DNA from 4 places in the Streptomyces sp. NBC_00090 genome. Region 1 is predicted to be linked to each of the others. Evidence: riboswitches for the same ligand, from Rfam matches in the RefSeq annotation. Region 1 holds a riboswitch; each other region holds the start of a gene.
The links. Region 1 has a riboswitch for cyclic di-AMP ahead of OG361_RS05250 (C40 family peptidase). Riboswitches for the same ligand answer to the same signal wherever they lie in the genome.

Region 1 (3,571 bases):
CCGGCGGCTCCATCAGCGCCATGACCGCGATCTACGACACGATGCGGACGCTCGCCTGCGACGTGGAGACCACCTGCCTGGGCCAGGCCGTGTCCACCGCGGCCGTACTGTTCGCGGCCGGCGCCCCGGGCAAGCGCCTGATCCTCCCGGGCGCCCGGATCACGCTCCAGCAGCCGAACCTGGACGAACCCCTCCAGGGGCAGCCGAGCGACCTCGACCTCCATGCGCGCGAGATGCTGCGTCTGCGGGCGCTGGTCACCGGGATGCTCGTCGAACACACCGGGCAGGACCCGGAGCGGATCGACGCCGACATCGACCGCCTGACCGTCCTGGACGCGCCGGCGGCCGTCGCGTACGGCCTGGCGGACCACGTGGTCGCGAGCCGGCGCGCCGCCGCCGGCGGTTCGGCCGGGTGAGCCGGCCGTGGTCCCCGAGCTGCCGCCGCTGCCCGCCCTGACGCGCGCCGAGGGCGAACTCGTCGACGCGTACCTCGAAGTCATCGACCTCCTTGGGAAGATCAATCCATCCAGGGGTACGCATACCTATGGGGCGTTGCGTGCGGCTCAGGCCCTGGTGGGGCGCGCGGAGGCGCTGCGCGAGGCTCTGACGCTCATGCATATGCGGGGTGAGAGCGAGGTGCACGCGGACACATTGGCGCGTGCCCTAAGGGTGTTGGACGGGGAGCGCCGGGCGGACCGCGTCACCGTCCCCCGGAGTCGCGAGAGTTGACATTCCCGCGTGTCGTGTAGAGGTCCGGACGGCCGACGCGCGCCGCAGAATCCCTCGCCCGTTCGGCGTAGTCGACGAGTCGACAGATGAAGCGTGCGACTTGCTCAACAGATGTACGCATTTGGCGGAATCGAACGTTCCGCCGCTGGTGCGAGGCTCGTCGACCAAACCTCCGAAGATCGCAAAGGCTGTCTGTCCACCCGAACGGATCAGTCGTGAGGAGCCTCACATATCGCCGTTTCAGCTCGGTTTTCGCCCATGTCGTGGGTCAAGATCCGTGACGACGACAAGCCCCCGCCGCCGCGGCGGGGCGGTCCGGGCGGACGCCGAGTCCTGCCGCTGTCCCGGACGTCTGGTCGACAGGATTGGATCGGCAGGAGTGGAGGACCCGAGCAGTACGGGACGTTCACGCTGTTAGCGCAGCGGGGTCGTTCCTCGGGGTGAAGCCGCAGCCGCGGCCGGGCATCTTCGCCTGCCCGAACCCGACAGGTCATCCTTCACAGGCGGCTGACGAAGGGTTGCGCATGACCGCGCAGATGCATGTCCCGTCCCTGCTGTCCCGGGCCGGAGCCGTCTCGGCTCTCACCCTCGCCGCCGTCGGCGGCACGCTGTTCGCACCAGGAACGGCGTCGGAGGCCCAGGCAGCGACGACACACGCGAACAAGGCACTGAGCATCGCCGTCTCCAAGAAGGGATCTCCGTACCGGTACGGAGCCGCCGGACCCACCCGGTTCGACTGCTCCGGTCTGACGCTCTACGCCTACAAGCAGGCGGGCAAGTCGCTGCCCCGCACCGCGCAGCAGCAGTACAACAAGACCCGGCACATCTCCGCCTCCAGCCGGCAGAAGGGGGACCTGGTCTTCTTCCACTCGGGCGGGAGGGTCTACCACGTCGGCATCTACGCCGGCAGCGGCAAGATCTGGCACTCGCCCAAGACGGGCTCCTGGGTGAAGCTCGACAGAATCTGGTCGTCGAAGGTCTACTACGGCCGCGTCCGGTGACGGCCCCCGGGCGATGACGGCCCCCGGACGATGACGAGCCACGGTCGGTGAGGGATCCCTGGGGTTGACGGACCCCGGAGGTTGACGGGCCCCGGAGATTGACGAACCACGGGGCTGACGCCCGGTCAGGGTGTGTGGTGGCGCCGCCGCACCCCGGCCGACCGAAGCCGTACCGTCCCGGCCGCACGACTCGACCGGCGGTTCACGGCCTGCGTCGCCGACGGCTCGCGGCCGTCACAGGAGCTGCACGCAGGCCTAGCCCGCCGGCACGGGGGCCGGGGTCCACGGGAGCGTGATCCAGACCGTCTTGCCGCCCTCCTCGGTCGGGGTGACCGAGAGACGGCCACCGGCCTCCGCCGCCAGCACGCGGATGATGACCATGCCGCGGCCGTTGTCCTGCTGGACCGCCGCCGGAAGGCGACGGGGCCAGCGGGGGTGGCTGTCGGTGACCCCGATGCGCAGCCGCTCCTCCCGCTCCAGGCGGAGGTCGACGGTGAAGGTGGGCGACTGCCCGAAGGTGTGCTGGACGGCGTTGGTGGCCAGCTCCGAGACGATCAGCCGGATCGAGTCCGCCGTCTCCGCGGAGCCGTCGAGCCCCCAACCGACCAGGACGTCCGCGACGTACCTCCGTGCCGTGGGGACCGAGGCGGGATCGCTCGGCAGCGTGACGGATGCTTCCTGATGGTCTGCCATGGCGACGCTGTCCCTTTCCCACCGGGTACACCGCCCCGGATTGCGCTTCGCGTCAGAGTGCCACCGATCGTGCCGCCCCGGACGGCGTTCCACCACGCTATGTGCGGATCTATCGCCCGAAGCGGTGAACTCTGCTGCCGGGGAACGCTTTTGGGCCGTTGACCACCCTCGTCCTCGATCACGAAGTCCCGAGGGGCCGCCAGGCCGCGAGCCCCCGCCGCCCGCTCAGGCGGCGGGTGCCGTCCGCAGGATCGTCCCCACCGCCCGTTCGAGCTCGGTGTCCGTGAGGTCGGCGCGGGCCGTGAGACGGAGCCGCGAGATGCCGTCCGGTACGGACGGGGGCCGGAAACACCCGACCGCCAGGCCCTGTTCGCGGCAGTCCGCGGCCCAGCGCAGCGCCGCCTCGGGCGAGGGCGCGCGCACCGAGACGACGGCCGCGTCCGGCCGGGCTGCGGTCAGTCCGGCCGCCGTGAGGAGCTCGTACAGGGTGGTGGCGACGGTTCGCGCCCGTGCGGCGAGCGCCGGTTCGGCCGCGATCAGGCGCAGGCTCGCGAGCGCGCCGCCCGCGGCGGCGGGGGCGAGCCCGGTGTCGAAGATGAAGGTGCGTGCCGCGTTCACCAGGTGCTCGACGACCCGGGCCGGGCCCAGGACGGCGCCGCCCTGGCTGCCCAGGGACTTGGAGAGCGTCAGGGTGGCGACCACGTCCTCGTCGCCCGCCAGGCCCACCTCGTGCAGGGCGCCCCGGCCGCCCTCGCCGAGGACGCCGAAACCGTGGGCGTCGTCGACGACGAGCCCGGCGCCGTGTGCGCGGCAGGCGTCGGCGAGCTCCGGCAGCGGGGCCTTGTCCCCGTCGACGGAGAAGACGGAGTCGCTGACCACGAGCGCCCGGCGCCCGTGATGTGCCTCCAGGGTCTTGCGTACGGACTCGGGGTCGGCGTGCGGGACGACGGCCGCCTCGGCGCGCGCGAGCCGGCAGCCGTCCACGATCGAGGCGTGGTTGGAGGCGTCCGAGACGATCAGGGAGTCGCGGCCGCCGAGCGCCGTGAGCGCGGCCAGGTTGGCGGCGTAACCGGAGGAGAAGACGAGGGCCGCCTCGAAGCCGCAGAACTCGGCGAGCTCGCGTTCGAGCCGGGTGTGCAGCCGGGTCG
Region 2 (3,571 bases), 3.6 Mb from region 1:
TCGTCGCCCTGTCCCGGGGGCGGTGGGTGGCCACCCACTACGGGCTCTACAACACGGTCTGCGGGATCGGGATCACCCTCGGGAACCTGGGGACGGGCGCGCTGCTCGACGTCACGGGGTGGTCGGCGGTGCCGTGGCTGGCGCTGTGCGCGGTGGGCCTGGTGTGCGCGGCGGCCGTGGCCCTCCTCGCCCGCGGCGGACGCCTCGCGACGGCGGCTCCGGAGACGGAGGCGGAGACGGAGACGGAGAGGACGACGGGCTGAGCGTCCTTCCGGCCGACTGGCGTACGCCGTGCGGGCGTCCGCCAGTCGGCCCCGTGGGGGTCGCCGCCGGGTGCGGTCGCGGCGACCCTGGGAGGGCGCGGTACGGACACCGTGGCCGCTACGGACCGGGGCAGGAGAGCACAGGTGGGGCACCCCTTAGGAGCAGCGGGCGGTGGGCGGCGGGGCGGTGACGGCCGCCGCCCGTACGGAGGAGCCCGGAGCTTTCTCCGTGTGCTGCCTCCGCTGATCATCGTGGGCGGTGTCGCCTTCGACGTGTCGACACCGCCCTCGTACACCGCCGCGCCGCTCTTCTCCGCCGCTCCGCTGATCGCCGCGCCGTTCTTCTCCACCCTCACGACCCTGCTCACGGGGATCGCCGCAGTCCTCGCCGCCGTCGGGTTGCGCCTCTACAACGGCACCTTGGCGGAGGTCCCCTCCCTCACCGAGATGCTGACCATCGTGACCGTCGCCGCGCTGGCGCTGCTCGTCAACCGGGTCGTACGGCGCAGCGGGGAGCGGCTGGCCTCGGCGCGGGTCATCGCGGAGACCGCGCAGAAGGCGGTACTGCCGACGCCCGCCGAGCGGATCGGCGGTCTGCAGTGCGCGGCGCGGTACGAGGCGGCGCAGGCGGACGCGTTCATCGGCGGCGACCTGTTCGCCGTACAGGACACCCCGTACGGGGTGCGGCTCGTCGTCGGGGACGTCCGGGGCAAGGGGATGGAGGCGGTCGAGGCCGTCGCCGTCGTGATCGGGGCGTTCCGGGAGGCGGCCGAGCAGGAGCGGAGTCTGGAGGGCGTGGCGCAGCGGCTGGAGCGGGCGCTGGCCCGGGAGGGCACCCGCCGGGACGGGCTCGACGCCTTCGAGGGGTTCACCACGGCGGTCCTGGCCGAGATCCCGCGCGCCGGATCGGGGGAGCCGTCGGGCGGCGGACCGGGCACGGGACCGGGTGCGGGACAGGGTGCGGGACAGGGCGTGGGACTGGGCGCCGGGAGCGTACGGGTCGTCAACCGAGGTCATCCGCCCCCGCTGCTGCTGTACGCGGACGGGCGCCTGGAGGTGCTGGATCCGGCGGAGCCGGCGCTGCCGCTCGGCATGGGCGAGCTGGCGGCGTGGCCGGACCGGGCGGAGGAGCGGCCGTACCCGCCGGGCGCGACGCTCCTCTTCTACACCGACGGCCTCTCGGAGGCGCGGAACGCGGAGGGCGCCTTCTACGACCCGGCGTCACGCCTCGCCGGGCGGATCTTCCCGGGACCCGAGGAACTGCTCGACGTGCTGGTGGACGACGTACGGCTGCACACGGGTGGCGGGGCGACGGACGACATGGCGCTGCTCGCGGTGAGCAGGCCGGCGGCGGGGCAGCCGGACCGGCGCCGGACGATGCCCGTGGTGCCCCCGGGCGAGCCCGGTCACCAGGCGTAGTCGAGGGGTGTCACTGCGATAACAATTGACATAACGTCAGATCTCGAGGGTTTGACCAGTCCTTGCTGAAGGGGGGTCAACTCGGGCGATTCTCCACCAATTCAATGAATGATCAAGAGGAACGGCTTGGAATCGGGACCCCCTGTCTATTAACGTTCGATAACGCAGCGCGGTCGTTTCAGCCGCCGCAAGAGGCGGCACCGTGCGCACGCGCCGAATCCTGAAAAGGAACCGGGGAACCACCAATTGGGGTGAATCGGGCCCTTCGCACTCGTGCGACCGTGCCCGTAGGAGACCTTCCTGCTCCGAACCCGTCAGCTAACCCGGTAGGCGAGAAGGAAGGAAAGGAGCGCGCCTCCGTGGCGTCCAACACCCCCGCACCCGAAGCCCCCTTCGATGCCTTCGGTGGCGGTGCGGGTCCTGCCGCCCCGGACACCGAGTGGAACCCCACCGAGGGCTCCCTCCGCGCCGAGAGCCGCTCCGGCGGCCGGCATCGGGTCGTCAAGCAGCGCTCCAACTTCGCCCGCTCCTCCACCGTCCTCGGCGTCGGCGTCATCGCGGCCGTCGGCGCGGGCGGCCTCGCCACCGCGCAGGAGAAGCCGCCGGTGGCGATCTCGCTCCCCGACCTCCCGGACCTCGACCTCCCCGAGGCCAAGGACCTCCCCGGCGTGGGCGAGTTCTTCGCCGACGACAGCGACCAGCAGGACCGGGGCACGGTCGAGGCGACCGGCGGCAACCCGAACCCGCTCACCGCCGCCACCTACGCCACCGCCGACCGGACGACCGGCGGCGCCACCCGGGCCGCTCAGGCCGGCTACACGCAGCAGACCGCGACCGCCGAGCGGACCGAGGCCCGCGCCGTCGACGCGGGCGAGGTCCTGCGCGCCCGCATCCTCCAGCAGGCCGAGCAGCAGCAGGCCTCCGCGGACGCCGCCGAGATGGCCGCCGCGGAGAAGGCGGCGGCGGAGAAGGCGGCCGCCGAGGCGGAGGCCAAGGCCGAAGCCGCGGAGGCGGCGGCGGAGAAGGCGGCCGCCGAGGCGAAGGCGAAGGCCGAGGCGGAAGCCAAGGCGGAGGCCGAGCGGGTGGCCGCGGAGAAGGCGGAGGCCGAGCGCCTCGCCCAGCTCGCCGCCAGCTACTCGATGCCCCTCTCCTCGTACAGCATCAGCGCCACCTACATGCAGTCCGGCTCGATGTGGTCCTCCGGCTACCACACCGGTCTCGACTTCGCCGCCCCCACGGGCACCCCGCTCAAGGCGGTCCACAGCGGCACCGTCAAGTCGGCGGGCTGGTCCGGCTCGTACGGCTACCGGGTCGTCCTGGAGATGGAGGACGGCACCGAGATCTGGTACGCCCACCTCTCCTCCATGACCGTCAGCGCCGGCCAGACCGTGACCACCGGCGAGACGATCGGCCGCGTCGGCGCCACCGGCAACGTCACGGGCGCCCACCTCCACATGGAGGTCCACACCGCGGGCGGCGACGGCATCGACCCGGCGGCCTGGCTCCGCTCCAAGGGCCTGTCGATCTGATCCCCCCGGGTCCGGCTCCGCACGGAGCCGGTTCCCACGGAACGGAATAGGCCCGGCGGCGCGGAGGGTTGATCAGCCCATGACTTCTCTCCGCACGCTGGGCTCTTCCGACCTGCACGTCTTCCCGCTCGCCCTGGGCGGCAACGTCTTCGGCTGGACCGCCGACGAGGCGCAGTCCTTCGCCGTCCTCGACGCCTACGCCGCCGCCGGCGGCAACTTCGTCGACACCGCGGACATGTACTCCGCCTGGGCCGAGGGCAACGAGGGCGGCGAGTCCGAGACCGTCATCGGCCGCTGGCTCGCCTCCCGCGGCAACCGCGCCGACATCGTCGTCGCCACCAAGGTCGGCGCCCACCCCCA
Region 3 (3,571 bases), 5.4 Mb from region 1:
GCGAGGAGATCGTTCTCGCTTCGGAGGCCGACGGCGCCGAGATCGCGCTGGACCGTCTCGCCAAGCTCGTCGCCGAGGGCCTCGACGAACTCCCCGAGACCGTCTGACCCCGCCTTTCCCGTACGACGAAACCGCGGCCGCCGAAATTCCGGTGGCCGCGGTTTCGCATTTGCCGGAGCCGGTATTTTCGGGCAGCACAAATCAGCTCCAGCGAATTCCTATTCTTTGTATACGGCGCGCGCGTTAATTCCGGGCACTCGACGTGTTGACGACATGTTGCGAAACCCTCACACGGCCGCGCTCCGGCCTTTTGAGGCGGTGCAGCCCCAGTGAGCGCTCCGCGTGCAGCGCGGTCAGCGCCCTGGCCCGCTCGGCGTCGCCGCGCGCGACGGCGTCCACGATGGCGCCGTGCTCGGCCCAGGCCTCCACGGGCTGGGCCGGCTGATCGACCGCGTACATCCAGGCGATCTTGTGCCGGAGCTGGGTGAGGAGCGCCGTCAGGGCAGGGCTGCCGGAGGCCTGGGCGAGCGTCTCGTGGAACCAGCCGCCCAGCGAGCGCAGATCCTCGCCCTGGCCGCGCCTGGCCCGCTCCTGCCCCAGCCTGACCAGCCCTCGCAACACCTTGAGGTGCGCCTCCGTGCGCCGCTGCGCGGCCCGGGCGGCGCCCAGCGGTTCGAGCAGCGCCCGCATGTCGAGCAGGTCGGCCGCCTCCTGCTCGGTGGGCTCGGCGACATGGGCGCCCGCGTGGCGGCGGGTGACGACGAAGCCCTCGGACTCCAGCGTGCGCAGGGCCTCGCGGACCGGGACACGAGAGACCCCGTAGCGGCGCGCGAGCTGCTCCTCGGTCAGCCGGCCACCCCGCTCGAAGACACCGGAGACGATGTCGTCCCGGATCGCCGTGCATACCGATTGCGCGGGAACGCGCATGTCCGACCTCCGCCTTGATCCGCGCGAGACAATTCGAGCGATGCCTGTTCCGCGTCCGTTCTGCTTCTGTTCTGCGACTCTATTGCAGCACGCCGAAATTTCCGATGCCCCGACGGAATCCAGGGATATGTTTTGGCCAGCGAAAAGCCCCGGCTCAGTACGAGCCGGGGCTTTTGCGACGCGATCCGGGTGGTGTCAGAGGCTGACGCCGCGGGCGCGGAGGTACGAGATCGGGTTGATGTCGGAGCCGTACTCGGAGCTCGTCCGGGCCTCGAAGTGGAGGTGCGGGCCGGTCGAGTTGCCGGTCGAGCCCGAGATGCCTATCTGCTGGCCCGGCTCGACGGTCTGGCCGACGTAGACCCCGATGGACGAGAGGTGACCGTACTGGGTGTACGTGCCGTCGTGCATCCGGATGACGATGTTGTTGCCGTACGCGCCGCCCCAGCCGGCCTCGACGACGGTGCCGGAGCCGACGGAGACGACCCGGCTGCCGTAGGAGGCGTGGAAGTCGATGCCGGAGTGGCTGCCGGAGGACCAGAGCGAGCCGCCGGCCTTGTAGCCGGTGCTCACGTACGAGCCGGCCACGGGGAGCTGGAAGGAGTTGAGCCGGCGGCGCTCGGCCTCGCGGGCGGCGCGCTCCCTCTCCTCGCGGACCTCCTTGGCGCGGGCCTCGGCCTTGCGCTTCGCCTCTGCCCGGGCCTCGGCCTCGACCTTCGCCTTGGCGGCGGCCTCGAAGGCCTCCTGCTCCTGGGCGGCGACCTGGGCGCTGACCCGGTCCGCGAGGGAGTCCTCGGTGATCACCTGGGTGAGGCCGGTGTCCTCGGCGGAGCGGTTGTCCGTGTCGGCGGCGAGCGCCGGGGAGGCGAAGGTTCCGATCACCCCGGTGGTGGCGAGCGTCGCGACGCCGGCGATGCCCACGCTGCGGCGCGCCATCCGGCTCGGACCACGATGCTTCCCGGTGGCACGGGTGAACGCCATGTAGTGGCTGATCCTTTCCTTCCTTCTCGCCTACCGGGTTAGCTGACGGGTTCGGAGCAGGAAGGTCTCCTACGAGCCCCTCCGTACGAGACGAAGGCGCCCGATTCACCCCAGGGACGTGTTGGGTCCCCGGCTCCCCAGGCTCGCGCCTGACGGGGACTCGGCGATGACTGTCCGTTGCCGCGGACGCGGCACGTGCACCTGACGAACAGCCGCACCGACGCTATGCGGATCGTCTTTCAATCACCAAACAGACACGCCACTTTGTAAGACATGCCACAGGGCAGACAGCCACCCTTGACATCAATTCGGACAAAGCGGATGGCCCCGACGAAACCATGACGTCGGGGCCATCCACCGGCGGATCCGAGGAGCGATCAGCCGGTCACGACGGTGACTTCACCGATGCCGAGCGCGCGCACCGGCTCCACGATCTGCGCCGCGTCGCCCACGAGCACGGTGACGAGCCGGTCCACCGGGAAGGCGTTGACCACGGCCGCGGTCGCCTCGACCGTGCCGGTGTCGGCGAGACGCGCGTACAACTGGGCCTGGTAGTCGGCCGGGAGGTGCTGCTCCACCTGGTCGGCGAGCGTCCCGGCGACCGAGGCCGCCGTCTCGAACTTGAGCGGCGCCACCCCCACCAGGTTCTGCACGGCCGTCTCGCGCTCGGCGTCGGTGAGGCCCTCCGCCGCGAGGGTCCGCAGCACCTTCCACAGGTCGTCAAGTGCCGGGCCGGTGTTCGGGGTGTCGACCGAGCCGCTGATGGCGAGCATCGACGCGCCGTTCCCCGCGGCGTCGGAGCGGAGCACCTGACCGAAGGCCCGCACGCCGTACGTGTAGCCCTTCTCCTCGCGCAGGACCCGGTCGAGCCGCGAGGTGAGCGTGCCGCCGAGGCAGTACGTGCCGACGACCTGGGCGGGCCAGACGCTCGCGTGCCGGTCGGCGCCGATCCGGCCGATCAGCAACTGGGTCTGGACGGCGCCGGGACGGTCCACGACGACGACCCGGCCGGTGTCGTCGGCGGTGATCGGCGGCATCGGCAGCGGCTCGGCCGGCTCGCCGGTCCAGGCGCCCAGCGTCTCGGCGAGGACCTTCTCCAGGTCGACGCCCGTCAGGTCGCCGACGACGACGGCGGTGGCCGTGCCGGGGCGGACGTGCGCGTCGAAGAAGGCGCGGACCGCGGCGGCGTCGATCGCGGCGACCGTCTCCTCCGTGCCCTGGCGCGGCCGGGACATCCGCGACTCGGCCGGGAAGAGCTCCTTGGAGAGCTGCTTGGCGGCCCGGCGGGCCGGGCTGGCCGTCTCGTGCGGGATCTCGTCCAGGCGGTTGCGCACCAGGCGCTCGACCTCGGTCTCCAGGAAGGCCGGGGCGATCAGGGCCTCGGAGAGCAGCCCGAGCGCCTTGGGCAGCCGGGAGACCGGCACCTCCAGGGAGACCCGTACGCCCGGGTGGTCCGCGTGCGCGTCGAGCGTGGCTCCGCAGCGCTCCAGCTCGGCCGCGAACTCCTCGGCGCTGTGCTGGTCCGTGCCCTCGGAGAGCGCGCGGGCCATGATCGTGGCGACGCCGTCGAGACCCGCCGGCTCGGCGTCGAGCGGGGCCGGCAGGTAGAGCTCCACGGCCACGACCTGCTGGCCGGGGCGGTGGCAGGTCAGCACGGTCAGACCGT
Region 4 (3,571 bases), 7.7 Mb from region 1:
GATGACGAACCAGGGGGCGGAGGCCAAGCGGGCGGCGCACTTCTCGATCCACCCGCACCAGCACCGCGACACGGCGGCCTGGCAGTACACGGTCGACCCCGGCGGCACGGCCTCCGACTACTTCAACATCGGGTTCGGGTCGGGCTCCGGGAAGTACGACATCTCGATGATGGGGCCCAACCGCTTCCTGCGGCGCTTCATCGGCGACGCGTCCAAGGCGGGCAAGGCCGTGGAGGTCGCGGCCCGGTTCGCGCCCGACGCGGGTACGGGCCGGACGGCCCTGTGGTTCACGATGACCAACACCTCCGGCGGACCGGTGACCTTCACCGTCCGCTCGAACGCCTACCGCACGGACGGACCCTGGACGTACACGGTCCCGGCGAACTCCAGCCGCGAGGACTTCTTCAACGCGGTGGCCTACAACGGCGGCTGGTACGACTTCACGATCCTCGCCGACATCGACGGGACCTGGTCGCGCCGGTACACCGGCCACATCGAGACGGGCGCCCCGAGCGTCACCGGCTGAACCTCCCTCTCCCTCCCGTCACCGACCGGCGGTCCTTCGACGACCGCCGGTCGGAGCGGTGGTCAGCGGCCGGCGTACGCGGCGCGGCGGATCGTGGCGTCGAGGAGGTCCACCGCCTCGGCGGCCGTACGACCGGGGGCCCGGTTCCAGGGTCCGATCAGCTCGCGCCACCCCTGCGATCTGAGTTCGGTCATGATCCAGGCGGCCGCCTCGTTCATGGTGTCGGCGCTGCCGTAGCCGAGCCGGTGGGCCGCGAGGAGGGCGCCGCAGACGCAGCGGGCTCCCCGCGCGTCGCGCAGCTTGTACGGGGCGTTCTGCCAGCCCCACTCCGTGAGCACCAGGCGCGCGTAGCCGAGGTGGACCGAGGGGCGCAGTTCGGGTCTGCCGATACGGCGCCAGGCGTGCAGACGGTCCGGGAGTACGGCCCCGATCCGGCCCGGGAGCCGGCGCTCGGCCGGTGGCGCCGGTGGCAGCGCGTCGAGCGCCTCGGCCACGAGCCGGTCCACGGGCACGGTGAGGAGGGACCGCCAGTCGGCGCGCTCCGGCGCCCGTTCCGGTGCGGGGGCTGTCCAGTCCGTGACGATGCGCTGCCAGGTGGCGCTCTCGAAGAGAGCGGCCGCCTCGCGGTCGAGGGTGTCCGGGCTGTGCGGGGAGGTGGTGGGTGACATCCGGCTGACTCCTGGGTCGGGTGACCCCATCCTTCAAGAAGAATGTCCAGTTTGCGACTTTTGCGCACACCGGCGCGCCCTGCACGCACGCCGGCGCGAACGAATGACCCACAGGCGTCAATTTCCACCCATTCACTCACCAAAGGAATTACGTCGCATATTTGGACATTCTTCACCTGGTGACGCGGTTCACTTTCCGAGGGCACCACCCTGGACCGGAACACCCGCAGGCCGTACCGCACACGGAAGTTCAGTGCGGCTCGAACCCGGTCGATCTTGTATTTCTGGAATTCGGTGATCCTTTTCGACTCACAGTGGATCCGCTCCTCTTGTTATCCGCCGCATTACTGGCCTACGGTCACCCCCATTCGAGCGGAACGCCTAATCCTGCCGCCGCTTGAAACACCTCCCTTTCACCCGACGGCAGGAGCGGGGGACCCACGAATTCGCCGGTCCGGAATCCGGAACGGCTCGGGGTGAAGCCGCGTGCGCGCGGCCGGACATCTCCCGTCCGAACCCGACAGCTCACCCCGCAGGCGCCGGAGAGGAAACCGTCATGCCTGCACACGGTAAGCACCGCCGCCCCCGCCGCCGCACCGTCTCCCGTGGCCTCACACTCGCCGGCACGGGCGGTGCCGCCCTCGCCCTGCCGCTCGTCGTCCCGGCCACGGCCGGCGCCGAGACCGTCACGGCCGCACCGAAGACCGCCGCGCAGTCCTTCGCCGCGCAGCCCGCCACGGCCCTGGCCGCACAGCCCGCGGCCGCGCCGGCCGCCGCAGCCGCCACCGCGCGCACGTACACCGTGGTAAGCGGTGACTCGCTTTCCCTGATCGCCCAGAGGAAGGGAATTCAGGGCGGCTGGAAGGCGATTTACCGGGCCAACAAGTCCGCTGTGGGTGGCAATCCGTCACTGATTCACCCCGGTCTTGAACTGACGATTCGTCGGGATTCCGCGAAGGCTGCCCCCGCGCCGAGTGCCGCGCCGAAGAAGAGCACCGCGCAGAAGAAGAGTTCTGCCACGACCGACCGCGCGAACCGCTCCGAGCGCCGTGCGGCGGCCCCGGCGGCCGGTACCTCGGGCGGCTCCGCCGCACAGGCTGTTCCCGCCGCGGCTCCCGCCGCCCAGGCCGCCCCGGCCGCCGCCCGGTACGCCGACAACCTCGACGGCTGGATCCGTGAGTCGCTGGACATCATGGCCCAGCGCGGGATCCCCGGCTCGTACGACGGAATCCTCCGCAACGTCATGCGCGAGTCCTCCGGCAACCCCCGGGCCATCAACCTCTGGGACTCCAACGCCGTGGCCGGCACCCCTTCGAAGGGCCTGCTCCAGGTGATCCAGCCGACCTTCGACGCCTACCACGTGCCCGGCACGTCCACGGATCTGTTCGACCCGGTCGCCAACATCACCGCCGCCTGCAACTACGCGGCCGACCGCTACGGCTCCATCGACAACGTCAACGGGGCCTACTGACGCCGGAAGTGCTCGGCGAACCACTCCGTGGCGAGCTCCGACACCTCCTCCAGGGCCCCCGGCTCCTCGAAGAGGTGAGTGGCGCCCGGAACCACGGTGAGCCTGTTCTCGCACCGCAGCAGGGCCTGAGCCCTCCGGTTGAGATCCAGGACGAGCGCGTCCCGACCCCCCACCACGAGGAGGGTCGGGGCGCGCACCCGCGCCAGGCGTTCGCCCGCCAGGTCGGGCCTGCCACCGCGCGAGACGACGGCGACGACGCCGGAGCCGGGATCGGCCGCCGCCCACAGCGCGGCAGCCGCGCCCGTGCTCGCCCCGAAGTAGCCCAGCGGCAGCCCGGCGCCCTCGGGGCGTCCGGTCAGCCACTCGGTGGTGCTCACCAGCCGGCCGGCGAGCAGCGGGGTGTCGAAGACGTGCGCCCGGTCGGTCGCCTCCGTCTCGGTGAGCAGGTCGAACAGGAGGGTTCCGAGGCCCGCCCCGTTCAGGGCCTCGGCGACCGCCCGGTTCCGGGGGCTGTGACGGCTGCTGCCGCTCCCGTGGGCGAACAGCACGATGCCGGTCGCGCCGTCGGGCACGGCGAGCCGTCCGGCGAGTGTGGTGCCGGTCACCGGGATCCTGACGTCCGTGTCCCGGACGACGGGGCCGCGAGCGGCCCTGCTGCGGTCGAGGCAGGCGATCACCTCCGCGTCGGCGGTCTGCGAGAAGTCCTGGTAGAACTGGCCGATCGCGTAGAAGAAGTCAGGCGCGTGGACGCTGACCGTCTCGTCGGCCTCGCCTCCGAGGCGTGCGGTCCAGCCGTGCGGTGCGACCGGCACCGCGAGGACGATCCGTGCGGCGCCCTTGGCGCGGACCACCCGGCAGGCGGCCAGGGCCGTGGCGCCGGTGGCGAGCCCGTCGTCGACGACGACG

Region 2: another riboswitch for cyclic di-AMP. It lies ahead of OG361_RS21480 (M23 family metallopeptidase); the one in region 1 lies ahead of OG361_RS05250 (C40 family peptidase).
Region 3: another riboswitch for cyclic di-AMP. It lies ahead of OG361_RS29585 (M23 family metallopeptidase); the one in region 1 lies ahead of OG361_RS05250 (C40 family peptidase).
Region 4: another riboswitch for cyclic di-AMP. It lies ahead of OG361_RS39655 (transglycosylase SLT domain-containing protein); the one in region 1 lies ahead of OG361_RS05250 (C40 family peptidase).

Annotation. Positions count from the first base shown of each region.
Region 1 is NZ_CP108224.1:1,211,684-1,215,254, forward strand. It holds gene OG361_RS05240 (ClpP family protease) at 1-416, shown strand, start outside; gene OG361_RS05245 (hypothetical protein) at 424-729, shown strand; cyclic di-AMP (ydaO/yuaA leader) riboswitch at 1,044-1,250, shown strand; gene OG361_RS05250 (C40 family peptidase) at 1,254-1,730, shown strand; gene OG361_RS05255 (ATP-binding protein) at 1,986-2,423, opposite strand; gene OG361_RS05260 (8-amino-7-oxononanoate synthase) at 2,649-3,571, opposite strand, start outside.
Region 2 is NZ_CP108224.1:4,808,555-4,812,125, forward strand. It holds gene OG361_RS21470 (MFS transporter) at 1-263, shown strand, start outside; gene OG361_RS21475 (PP2C family protein-serine/threonine phosphatase) at 408-1,682, shown strand; cyclic di-AMP (ydaO/yuaA leader) riboswitch at 1,884-2,030, shown strand; gene OG361_RS21480 (M23 family metallopeptidase) at 2,042-3,211, shown strand; gene OG361_RS21485 (aldo/keto reductase) at 3,291-3,571, shown strand, end outside.
Region 3 is NZ_CP108224.1:6,588,626-6,592,196, reverse strand. It holds gene OG361_RS29595 (HPr family phosphocarrier protein) at 1-107, shown strand, start outside; gene OG361_RS29590 (GntR family transcriptional regulator) at 244-927, opposite strand; gene OG361_RS29585 (M23 family metallopeptidase) at 1,123-1,905, opposite strand; cyclic di-AMP (ydaO/yuaA leader) riboswitch at 1,918-2,081, opposite strand; gene OG361_RS29580 (M16 family metallopeptidase) at 2,283-3,571, opposite strand, start outside.
Region 4 is NZ_CP108224.1:8,951,152-8,954,722, reverse strand. It holds gene OG361_RS39665 (phosphocholine-specific phospholipase C) at 1-526, shown strand, start outside; gene OG361_RS39660 (hypothetical protein) at 589-1,194, opposite strand; cyclic di-AMP (ydaO/yuaA leader) riboswitch at 1,563-1,746, shown strand; gene OG361_RS39655 (transglycosylase SLT domain-containing protein) at 1,751-2,665, shown strand; gene OG361_RS39650 (phosphoribosyltransferase family protein) at 2,659-3,571, opposite strand, start outside.